2 regions of the Lysinibacillus sp. FSL R7-0073 genome follow, and region 1 is predicted to be linked to the other one. Evidence: riboswitches for the same ligand, from Rfam matches in the RefSeq annotation. Region 1 holds a riboswitch; the other holds the start of a gene.
The links. A riboswitch is a leader RNA that binds a small molecule or an ion and turns the genes downstream of it on or off. The one in region 1 is predicted to bind cobalamin.

Region 1 (6,151 bases):
TCAGGTCTTGATAGTCATTGCCCCCATAATCACCACGTACGGCATCCACAAATGTTTGCCCATAGCCATGACTTCCACGCGGATTTGTATATAGGACTGCAAAGCCTTGAGCAGCTAGGATTTGGAATTCATTAAAATAGGTGTTGCCATACATCGCATGAGGACCACCATGGATTTCAAGAATAAGGGGATATTTCTTTCCTTTTTCATAGCCCACTGGCTTCATGATCCAGCCGTTGACCTTCCAGCCCTCAGCTCCTTCAAACTCAATGCTCTCTGGAACAGCTAACTCTTTCGTCTTTAAAACATCTTCATTGACTGTCGTCAATCGTTCTTTTTCACCCGTTTTTAAGTTGACGTAATATAAATCGCCCGGATTCGTTGTCGTACTTATTGCGACAACGGCTTGATCATTGTGAGTATCTAGTGAAAAACCATAAACGTATTGATCATCGTGAATTGCTGGATAAATTTCACCATCTACATTACCAAAGTAAATTGCCGCATTACCGTGATCAGTTACTTGGAAGTAGAAACTATGATTATCATTCATCCATTGCACACGTGGTGCTGCTACCCCTTGCAGGAAATCACCGATGACATAATCACCAACAGGGGCATCAAACTCGCTTGTTGCACAGTTTAGCAGATTTTGTTCCATATCATAAATCCATAGCTTCGCTTGTGTGGCATTTTCAAATTCACGTTTTCCTCCAACAAAGGATAGAAAGCGGCTATTAGGCGACCAGGACGTTTGGTAATAAGAGCCAATCCCCTCTGTTACCCTGCGGCTCTGTTTTGTTTCTACATCGAATAAATAAATATCAGCATTATATGAAAAATCTAAATCCTCTGCTTTATCTGCTAAGTACGTAAGATAACTGCCATTTGGCGACCATGTACTCAGATGGAAATGCTCGTTCCCTTCTGTCACTTGCTCTAATTCACCAGATTTTAAATCGACAATGGCAATGTAAGTATATTGGTCCATATCCATAAATCCACCCGCATCCGATTTATGTTTCATCTTATCGATTTCAAGTGGCTTGAGTTCTTTTTCTTCTTTCTTGTCATCTTCAGCTTTATCTAGGATAGTTTCATCTTTACCTAGCATAACTGAAAACGCAATTTTCTCTCCACATGGAGACCAGACAGGCGTGGACGCACCGTTTTTACAATACGTCACTTGCTTCGCCTCTCCCCCTGTTTTCGACAGTACAAAAATTTGCGGCTTGCCTGATCTTGTAGAGGAAAAAGCAATTTGACTGCCATCTGGCGACCATACAGGAGAGCTTGTACGATATTCACCATATGTCCATTGCTGAGGACGTTTGTCTTTTAAATTTAAATAAAATAAGTTCGATACATAGTCTTTTTTCTTCTCATCAATACGTGTCTCTACATAAACTACCTCAGTCCCATCAGGTGAGAGTTGTGGATCTGCCACTGATTTCAAGTGATAAAGATCTTCTGGTTGAATCCCTTGTTTAGATGTCATGTTCTTGCTCCTTTATATTGTCATTTTCTATGCTCTACTACAATATTTCGACACCCTAAGTATTATTCCTGCTACTCTATCAATTTTTTTACTAGTTTCCAATCAGCATTCGATTTTGTTCTGCTATAAAACTTATAAAAAGGTTCATTGGCACGAGCTTGGTCCTGATAGAGACGAATGATTTGTAGCAAGAAATCTTCAATATGGTCGATCCCTACTCTCTTCGCAAAGAGAGTACCCGCCTGTGCCTTTGCCCCCATTGGAATGGATCCTAAATAAACATCAAAGCTCTCATGCTGATAGACTAGTCCTATATCGTCATATGTAGGATTATAACAAGCCGATGCACAGCCATTCACATTGACTCGAACTCTTGCAGGCACAGTTATACCGTCCAACGCCTGATAGAGCTGTTCTGTTTGAGGAACTGCCTCCATTTTTTCGCCATCACAAAAATCACATGCCTTCATGGCTATATGAGGACCTGACAAAGCAACAAACAGCCCAGCCTCCTGTAAGGCATGGGTAGATTCTGTCAGTTCGCTAGAGGGGATCGATAATAATAGGCTATAGGAAGCCGAATATTTAATGGCCCCCTTCTCCCCTACAATTTCAGCTATTTTTTGAAATTGGGCTGGCGTGTAATGCTTATTAATAATGCCAGGGCTTACCGCTAATCGTGAATATCCACCTTGCTGATTAAGGGTTTCAAACGTTTTATCTGGTATGTTTTGACGAAATGCATTCATTGTTATCACTCCTTAAGAAAAAGGAGCTAGCAAAGCGCTAGCTCGAATGTTTTTAAAAGTTTGCTGGGTAGAAGCCCTTGGCTAAAATTTGAATGGCCTCTGCGGCACGTACTCCTTCAGATGCCGCTGAAAGTGGAAGGATGACAAAGCGATCATTTTTGACTGCTTCCATTTCCTTCAACGCTGGATCATTTTTTAAGAATTTTATCTTTTGTTCGGCAGTTGTTTCACCATAATCAATGACAACAACCACCTCTGGATTGCGATCTACTGCATTTTCCTTCGATACCGTTGTCCATCCTGACTCCACATCTCCAAAGATATTTTGACCGCCAGCAATTGTTACTAGCTCATTCATAAAGTTTTGACCAGCCGTGAACACATCTTTATCTCCACTATCAAAGACTAGCACACGTAAATTTTCGCTGTCTTTTGGTAATTGAGCTTGAACTTCTTCCACACCTTTTGTCATTTGTTCAATTAATGCTTCGCCACGATCTTCCACGCGAAATATTTCCGCGATATGACGAATATCAGTGAAAATATCCTCTAATGTTGGCTTTGTCATATTGGAAGCCGTATGTAGATACGTATGAATTCCTAATTCCTCAAGCTCCTCTGGTGTTCCAACACCTTTTTCACCAAAGCCACTTTTCCAGCCTGCATACAAGAAATCTGCTTCGGCATCAATGACTTGCTCCTTCGTTGGATATTGATCTGAAAGAACTGGAACTTTATCGTAGGCTGCTTGAAGCGGCTCGTAGATTTTGTCATCTAAATAAGCTGTCCCTACCATGGAATCCTCTAAGCCTAATGCAAGCATAATTTCTGTTACATGCTGATTTAAGCTGATTGCCTTTTTAGGTGCTTCCTTATAGGTTTGGGTAGTTTCATTATTTTCAATGATTACCTCAGATGCTGTCGCCTCAGACGGTTCAACTTTTTCAGTTTGCGTTGCTGATTCAGGCTTGTCGTTTGTGCCACACGCACCTAAAACGCTGATTAAGGCGATGACCATGACTAGCCATATACTTCTCCATTTTTTCATGTCCTTTTCTCCTTTGTTGTGATAAATATAGAAAGAAATCAGAGACTTCTTTGCTACCAGGATAATTGGAAGGGCATAAAAAAACCCTCTTGTCGCCAAGAGAGTTGCATAGTGAAAAAACGGTATTAGTACCTTTATCACTATCCCCATCCTCGTGGTTCTTAGTTAACATACATATACTGGCAGGTATCCTGGCTTAGGTTCATCATCTATACGCCTTCCCATAGTAAAACTACAGTGGCATGCTGTATAGACTCCCCATTTACAGTTGCGGGACAGCATCGGAATTGCACCGATTTCCCTTTTAAGCAAATGACAAAGGCCATTTGCACCAATATGTTCTATTCATGCTATTGATAGACTAGCAGTTCATGCGTTAATTCGCGATCTGTAGTAGAATGCAAAAAATATAATCATCATTATATTAGCACTATTTCGACAAAAAGACGAATCATTTTACAAGAAATAGTTGTGCTAGTATTCTGATACAATGAGAAGATAGCCACTTATAGAAACGAGGATTTATTATGTACAAGACGATTGGGGTTCTTGCTCATGTTGATGCAGGAAAAACAACCTTTTCCGAGCAAATGCTTTTTCATACAAATAGTATACAAGCACGGGGGCGTGTCGATCATCAGGACGCCTATTTAGATAATCATGAGCTTGAGCGCAAGCGTGGCATTACGATATTTGCCGAGCAAGGACGCATGACTATTGGCGACGATACATATACGTTGATTGATACACCAGGACATGTCGATTTCTCCCCAGAGATGGAGCGTGCCATCCGTGTCATGGATTATGCTATCATTATTATTAGTGCAGTAGAAGGTATACAAGGTCATACTGAAACTGTATGGCAGCTTTTACGGAACTATCATGTCCCTACATTCTTTTTTATTAATAAAATAGATCGTGACGGAGCAGATGTAAGGGCTGTGATGACTCAGCTCCATAAAGATTTCTCTGAACATGTATTATTCGTAGATGAACCACTTCAGGAAAACTATGTTTCAAGGACAATCATGGAATGGCTGGCGGAGCGTGATGAAGAGCTGCTGGATGCCTTTTTGAATGAAACATTGGAACATGGTCCTTGCGTAACTCAGCTCCTATCGATGATTAAAAATGAATACGCCTTCCCCTGCTTTACAGGTTCTGCATTGAAGGATGAAGGCATTCAAGAATTTATTGCTCAACTTCCACTCATAACTGGTACTCACTTCGAGCCGGAAGCACCGTTTCAAGGAGAGGTTTTTAAAATACGACATGACGGCCATCAGCGTTTAACTTTCATCAAGGCTTTAACAGGCAAATTACATGTTCGAGATGAATTTATGTTTGGAGACCTCACAGAGAAAGTAACGGAAATTCGTCTTTATAATGGCAGTCGATTTGAAACTGTTCAACAAGTTGAGGCTGGTGAAATCTTCGCTGTTAAAGGGCTCAGCCAGGCAAACATTGGCGATCGCATTGGCAGTAACACGCTATCACAGCCCTATGAGCTTGTCCCTACATTACAGGCAAAAGTTCAATATGAGGGTGAACAACATATTAAAGAAGTATTAAAGATTTTCCGTCTACTAGAGGCCGAGGAGCCATCATTGCGTGTCGTATGGCAGGAAAAGTTTCAGGAAATCCATGTGCATATAATGGGTGTCATTCAGTTAGAGGTCCTGATTGAAATTTTAATGAAGCGCTTTACATTAAACATCTCTTTTGGAGAGCCGCAAATATTATACATGGAAACAATTGCGACAACCGTTACAGGCTACGGACATTTTGAGCCACTCAAGCATTATGCAGAAATTCATTTATTAATGGAGCCAAATGAACGTGGGACAGGAATTACCTTTAGCAATGCCTGTCATGCAGATGATTTATCAGTGGGCAACCAACGCCTCGTAGAAAAGCATTTGTTTGAACGTGATCATCATGGCTTACTCACAGGCTACGCAGTAACAGATATTCATTTTACGCTCTTGACGGGACGTGGGCATAATGAACATACGTCTGGCGGTGATTTCCGAGAAGCCACTTTCCGAGCACTGCGCCAAGGACTGGAACAAGCACAGAACGTCCTGCTTGAGCCGTATTATCGCTTTAAAATGAAGGCTTCCAATGATTTTATTGGCCGTATGATGACCGACATTCAACAGGCTGCTGGCACCTTTGACGACCCCGTACTCACTGAAACAGACGTTGTATTAACAGGACGTGCACCAGTAGCGACCTTCATGAGCTATAGCACGATTTTTGCCGCCTATACAAATGGGAAAGGTGCGCTTACCCTCCAATTTGATGGCTATGATGTGTGTCATAATGCAGAAGAAGTAATAACTCAAATAGGCTATGATAAAAATGCCGACCCTGAATACAGTTCTTCCAGCATTTTTTGTGCAAAAGGTAAAGGCTATTCCGTCCCCTGGCAAGAGGCGCAAGCAGCCATGCATTGTCAGAGTTAAGTTTATGTACTAGCATGGCAAATCTGTTGAACTAGTACTTCAGATGAAGATAGAATATCCATACAAAAAATAAAGCAAGCCCTCCGCTTCATGGAGGGCTTGTTTTTATATGGCACCAACAGCTTTCTTTGAAGGCTTGTGCACTGGATAGGCAGGTTCAACCACCACGTAACCTTGCGTATTCGTGAAGTCGATAACTACTTTTCCAGGCTGACTTTTTAATATTTGTAGTTGATCAATTAATGTTAATAATAGCTCGTGGCCGTTCCCACGTGGATGCCAATTAAAGTGATAATCATTTAATTCCTGAACGGCTTGAAGAAACTGTGTGTATTCCTGCTGCACAAATGCGATTAGTTTATCCTGATGAGGAATTTGCTCTAAATCG
Region 2 (6,151 bases), 760 kb from region 1:
GCTACGACAGCGACTGATTTTTTAAACCAACTTTTCAATTGTATCTCTCCTTGATGTTCTATAATATGTCTCGACTATACTAATACGGATAAACGTAAGAAAAGTTTCGCAAATGAGGAAAATTTTTCTCTGCGCTTTAAAAAACGAACAGTGATGGGCCGAACTGTCCGTTACTTTTTATTGATGATGCTCATTACGCCTCAACAAATAGCTGTTCGATCAATTGCAGTATGTCATGCTTAGAGCGAGGAACTGAAATGTTTTCTTGCCATAATTTCTTTTTTTGTAGAGCCAAGGCCATTTCGAATACCCATGGCCGCTCAAGATGTGCACGTTTTAGCAATTCTTCTTCATAAAATAAGGCGACAGGATCACCATTATAAATAATTTTTCCTGCCTCCATGACAATAATTTGATCTGCCCATTCATAGGCAAGAGAAATGTCGTGAGTCGCAAGGATAATCGTTCTTTCATAGTCTTCTAATTTGGCTAAGTATTGAAAAACTTGTGTAGCGTAATAGCTATCAAGACCCGCCGTTGGTTCATCTAATAAAAGGACAGTCGGTTCCATCGCTAATACACCTGCCATGGCCACACGCTTTTTCTGTCCTACGCTTAAAAAGTGAATGGGTTTATCAAGGAGCTCTGTCACTTCAGTTTGTTCAACAGCCCATGCTATTTTTTCTTCAATTTTTTCCGTAGACCATCCTAGGTTCATTGGACCATAGGCTATATCTTGCTTAACGGTTCCTGAAAAAAGCTGATTGTCAGCATCTTGAAAGACGATCCCCACCTGTTGGCGAAGAGCCTTTAATGCCTTTCTATTATATTGAAGTTCGTCCCCATCAAATGAAATAGTTCCGGCTGTTGGCTTCAAAATTCCATTAAAATGTTGAAATAAAGTGGATTTTCCTGCTCCGTTATGACCAAGTATAGCTATTTTTTTCCCTTTTGGAATGTTTAATGTAATATCTGTCAAAGCCTTCGTTCCATCTGCATAGGCATATGACAAGTTGTTAAGTTTGAAATAAAATGCTGTCATGAGAAGTACCCTCCGTATACGATGAGGAATATAAAAATAACCGTTATGCCTAGCCAGTTTTTTTTGCTATAGGTGCCTGTTTGATGCCAATAAACAGTTTCACCACCACGCGCCTGCATGGCAATATTAAGCTCTCGACTGCGCTGAAACATTTCAATAAACAACGCTGCAATCAGCATAGACATTGAACGTAACCATTGCATGGGTGAATGGTAGCCAAGGCGGGCTTGCTGGGCTAAATGTATTTTTTGCATGCTTTCTAAAAAAATAAAAATAAAACGATAGGTGAGTTCTACTAGCTCAACTAATAAAGGAGGGAGCCTCCATTGTCTTAGCACATAACAAATCCCTTGTACAGATGTCGTTAAAATTAAAAAATATAAGCAACTTATACTGCCAAGTACGATAAAGAATAGCTGCTGCGCGGTAGCAATACTGGCTCTCCCAATAAAAATTGTCAAGTTCATATACGTAAATGCCCCAATATGTGCTGGTAATATATGCGTTGCTGGCGCTATCGAAAGTAGGATGGATAGGAGACTTGTGAACAAGAAAAAGCCTGGTAGTAATAATAGCTTCGCATAGTATTTTATTGGAATTTTTGCGCCCCAAATGATAAAAGCACTCATTACAAAAAATGTAATGAGTGAAAGTCGCTCATCTCTCATAATAAGCGTGAATAAAAGCAGTCCTAATGAAAATATCATTTTTTCTAGCGGATGAACGAACGCTAACTTATTGAGATACGCATACTTATCAATGAATAACATATTCCTTAACCTTCTTTATGCTTGCCACGCATATAGCCAATAAAATAGCCGATAAAACCAGCACCAATAGCTGCTTGTAGCACGAATAATAAGCTTTCAATTTCACCACTAGGTGGTTCCCACAAACTATCAAACCATGGCTCATATTCTGCATTGATCTCACCAATGGCAGCTTCTGCTTCACCGTCTGCTCCACCAAATTCTGCTCCCTTTTGGACGAAGAGCGGAATAATGGCCAATAGCACCACTATTGCTAATAGTAATAAATTTCGTTTCATGTTAGTGCGCCTCCTTTGTAGAGAAAACACGTAAAGATTTTAATTCGCTAATATTATATTTTTTTAAGAAGTTCATGACAATAACTGTTAATATCCCTTCACTCACAGCTAATGGGATTTGTGTTAAGGCAAAAATACTTGCGAACTTTGTAAAGGAAGCCATAAAGCCTCCAACTTCAGATGGGAAGGCAAGTGCTAATTGAATGGAAGTCACCACATATGTACCTAAATCTCCAAGCATAGCCGCAAAGAAAACAGCTAATGAAAACGATAACCCCATTTTTTGCGCCCCTTTCAATACAAAGTAGGCGATAAACGGGCCTACAATAGCCATCGAAAATGCATTAGCCCCTAATGTTGTAATCCCACCATGTGCTAAAAGTAAAGATTGAAATAATAAAACAATTGTCCCGATGACACTCATCGCTAACGGTCCAAATAAGACTGTTCCGAGACCTACTCCTGTTGGATGTGAGCAACTCCCTGTAACTGAGGGGATTTTTAAGGCTGATAGGACAAAGGCGAACGCACCGGACAGCCCCAGAATCATTTTTGTTTCAGGGTTTTCTTCAATTGTTTTACGAATAGAGCGCAATCCTAAAATAATAAATGGGATGGAGATTACCCACCAAAAAATAGCCCATTCGATTGGTAAAAAACCTTCCATGATATGCATGGCGAAGGCACGCTTTGGCACCATTAAAAAAGCTAATAAAAAGTAACTAAGTTTCCACCAAGACAGCTTCAATTTTCTTCCTCCAAACTGTAAATAGATTTTTAGAATGTAGCGTGCGTAATAAAAAAAGCACTTCTCCGTTGTTGGAAAAGTGCATAGCTAAAAAAGCAAATAACATTCTCATCTGCTAAGCCGCACACCTATCCTCGTAGGTTGAAACGATCACATATTTTCGGCAGGTCTCCTGGCTCTAGTTCAACACTTTATAGGTCTTCCCATCCATTGGACAGTGACATTTTCTATAAAGCTCCCTATTACAGTGGCGGGACCGCGCCGGACTTAAACCGGCTTCCCTTTTAAGCAAAATGACGAGCATTTTACACCGAAAAATAGTAAGTTGTGAGATTTCACGACAAAGTGTATCACGAATTTCCATAAATATGCTATACTTTTTTTATAAAAAATTTAAAATAGAATATCAATGTAGAAAATTCTGATAACTAGTGTTTTTAGGATTAAAGGAAGCAAAGTCAATTTTTAAATAGCTTCTAACCCTCCTGTGAAATTGATAAATTTGTCATGATTTTTTAAAGAAATATTGAAATTTTAAAATAATAAGATATGATTAAGACAGTTTTCTATTATATATACGATTAAAAATTTCATATAAAACGTCGATAAGTGCTCGAAGAACTCGAGGTAATAGGGAAATTGGTGAAAGTCCAATACAGCCCCCGCTACTGTAATAGCTGATGAAATCGCAATGCCACCTGTGCAAACTAGGGAAGGTGCGACAGTAAAATGAAGCTTAAGTCAGGAAACCTGCTTATCAGATTGTGCATGCAAACTTTTCGGAGGGAGAAGTTGAAGCAAAAGCGAGGATCTTTCTTTCAATCTATTCGTTTTTATTTGGCTTCTACAAACCTTTACTCTTCGGGAGAGTAAAGGTTTTTTCTTTTTTCCAAAAGCAAATGAGGGGAGACATAAGATGACAACGTGGAATTTAGAGGGGATGAAAACACATCTCTTTATTTGCAATGGCAGTAGCTGTATGAACAAGGATGGGGAGGAAATTACCCAAGCTATACGAGATGAAATACAGCGAAACGCACTAGATAAAGAAATACATACGACTAGAACGCGCTGTAATGGACGGTGCAAAGATGCTTGTGTTGTTATTGCTTACCCCCAGGGGAATTGGTATCGTGTACCATCAACGGAGCATGCTAGAACACTTGTACAGGATTTGCATCATGAAACCTTATATAACGATCATGTTTTTACACTTCGGGAAGGGACATTACAGCGAACAGTGCAAACGACAGCCATTAAAGGGATTGAAAAGGTGAAAGAGGGGTAAAAACATGGCGCAAAAAGGGAAAATTTTCGTAGTAGGCTTTGGGCCTGGAGACTTTAAGCATATTACGACACGTGCAGTAGAGGCTTTACAACAAAGTGATATGATCATAGGCTATAAAACCTATGTTGAGCTGATTCAAGATTTAGTCAGCGCAAAATCCATTGTCAGTACAGGCATGACAGAAGAAGTATCACGTGCACAGGAGGCCGTTCGTCAAGCAGAGGCAGGAAGTACAGTTTCAGTCATTTCGAGTGGAGATGCGGGCGTTTATGGTATGGCGGGATTAGTTTATGAAGTATTAATTGAGCTAGGTTGGACAGAGGCAACTGGTATTGAAGTTGAGATTGTCCCAGGTATTTCAGCTATCAATTCATGTGCTAGTTTACTTGGTGCGCCGATCATGCATGATGCTTGTACCATTAGTTTAAGTGACCATCTCACTCCGTGGAATTTAATTGCGAAGCGTGTGGAAGCCGCAGCTATGGCCGATTTTGTTATTGCTTTATACAATCCTAAAAGTGGTCGCCGTACAAGACAAATTGTCGAAGCACAACGAATTCTTTTAGAATATCGTTCGCCTGACACACCAGTAGGACTTGTAAAAAGTGCCTATCGAGAACGTCAGGAAGTGACTATGACAACATTGGCAGAAATGTTGGAACATGATATCGGTATGCTGACAACCGTTATTATCGGAAACTCATCTACGTTTTTCTATGATAATAAAATGATTACACCGCGTGGCTACCAACGTAAATATACACTTGGCGAGGAAAAACAGCCGTTACGTCCACATCAACGTTTACGGGAAGAAAATGAGCCATGGGCGATGAATCAAGAGACAGGGACAGCACGAAATGACTTTGCGGCAGACCCTAATGCAGGGAGAATTAATAAACCCAGTATAGCCGTTATGCCAAAGCCGAAAAAAACAGCACTTGAAATGGCTACAGCGGCGCTTGCAATGGTAAAGGGAACAAGTGCTATAAAGGCTACTCCAAAGCTTGTACAACAAAAAATAGAATCAATTTTTGAATTAGCAGTGAGCCCTGGAGTGGCCAATAAATTCTTCACATCACAGCAAATGATGACGTTAGCAGAGGTCGTAGGGGAAGATGGTTCGATGGAATATACACCAGATCATCAAATCCATTTAAAAATACCTACAACAACGCCTGAACGTATCACTGAGAAGTTACAGGAAGTAGGCTTTTTATTAGCACCAATTGGTGATGTGTTATCGTTGAAGGCTTGTGATTTTTGCTACGGTGAAAAAGCAGATTCCATTCCATATGCGGAGGAAATCCAAGAAAAGCTCGGTGGTATGTCATTACCGAAAACGTTAAATATTGGCTTTAATGGCTGTGGGATGGCTTGTTATCGAGCCGTGTTTGATGATATTGGGATTGTTTATCGCAAAAGTAAATTTGATGTCTTTATTGGAGCGAAACCAGTCGGGCGTACGGCTCATGCAGCACAGCCTATTGTAGAAGGTTTGGAGCCTGAACAATTGATCCCTTTAATTACAGATATTATTGAAGAATATAAAGCCAATGCGCATCCAAACGAACGTTTATTTAAATACTTCAAGCGTGTGAAAAAGATAATGCATTTTACGTATCAAGATATGTCTTCCAAAATAAAAATAGAGCCAGCTCCGTGCGGCGACTAGTGAGGAGAAAAGAGATGAAAGCTATATTATTTGTTGGCCATGGGAGCCGTTTAGCAGCAGGAAATGATGAGGTACGTACATTTATCGAGCAAATGAAATCTCGCATTGATGAACAATATTTAGTGGAAACATGTTTCCTTGAATTTGCTTCTCCTAACATCGAAGAAGGTATTACAAACTGTGTGAAAAAGGGTGCTACAGAGGTACATGTGATCCCAATTATTTTACTTCATGCAGGTCATTCTAAGCTACATATTCCAGCAGAAATCGAGCATGCTCGTGAACATTATCCGAATATCACATTCACATATGGTCAAACAATTGGCATTCATGAAGAAATATTTGCGATATTG

Region 2: another riboswitch for cobalamin. It lies ahead of MKY88_RS14730 ((2Fe-2S) ferredoxin domain-containing protein); the one in region 1 lies ahead of MKY88_RS10840 (ABC transporter substrate-binding protein).

What each region holds. Positions count from the first base shown of each region.
Region 1 is NZ_JBBPAS010000001.1:2,201,379-2,207,529, reverse strand. It holds gene MKY88_RS10850 (S9 family peptidase) at 1-1,498, opposite strand, end outside; gene MKY88_RS10845 (precorrin-3B methylase) at 1,570-2,247, opposite strand; gene MKY88_RS10840 (ABC transporter substrate-binding protein) at 2,300-3,295, opposite strand; cobalamin riboswitch at 3,460-3,646, opposite strand; gene MKY88_RS10835 (translation factor GTPase family protein) at 3,823-5,763, shown strand; gene MKY88_RS10830 (hypothetical protein) at 5,869-6,151, opposite strand, start outside.
Region 2 is NZ_JBBPAS010000001.1:2,957,598-2,963,748, reverse strand. It holds gene MKY88_RS14755 (S8 family serine peptidase) at 1-38, opposite strand, end outside; gene MKY88_RS14750 (energy-coupling factor ABC transporter ATP-binding protein) at 194-1,042, opposite strand; gene cbiQ (cobalt ECF transporter T component CbiQ) at 1,039-1,812, opposite strand; gene MKY88_RS14740 (energy-coupling factor ABC transporter substrate-binding protein) at 1,818-2,090, opposite strand; gene MKY88_RS14735 (energy-coupling factor ABC transporter permease) at 2,092-2,838, opposite strand; cobalamin riboswitch at 2,984-3,168, opposite strand; cobalamin riboswitch at 3,429-3,610, shown strand; gene MKY88_RS14730 ((2Fe-2S) ferredoxin domain-containing protein) at 3,755-4,126, shown strand; gene cobJ (precorrin-3B C(17)-methyltransferase) at 4,131-5,798, shown strand; gene MKY88_RS14720 (sirohydrochlorin chelatase) at 5,813-6,151, shown strand, end outside.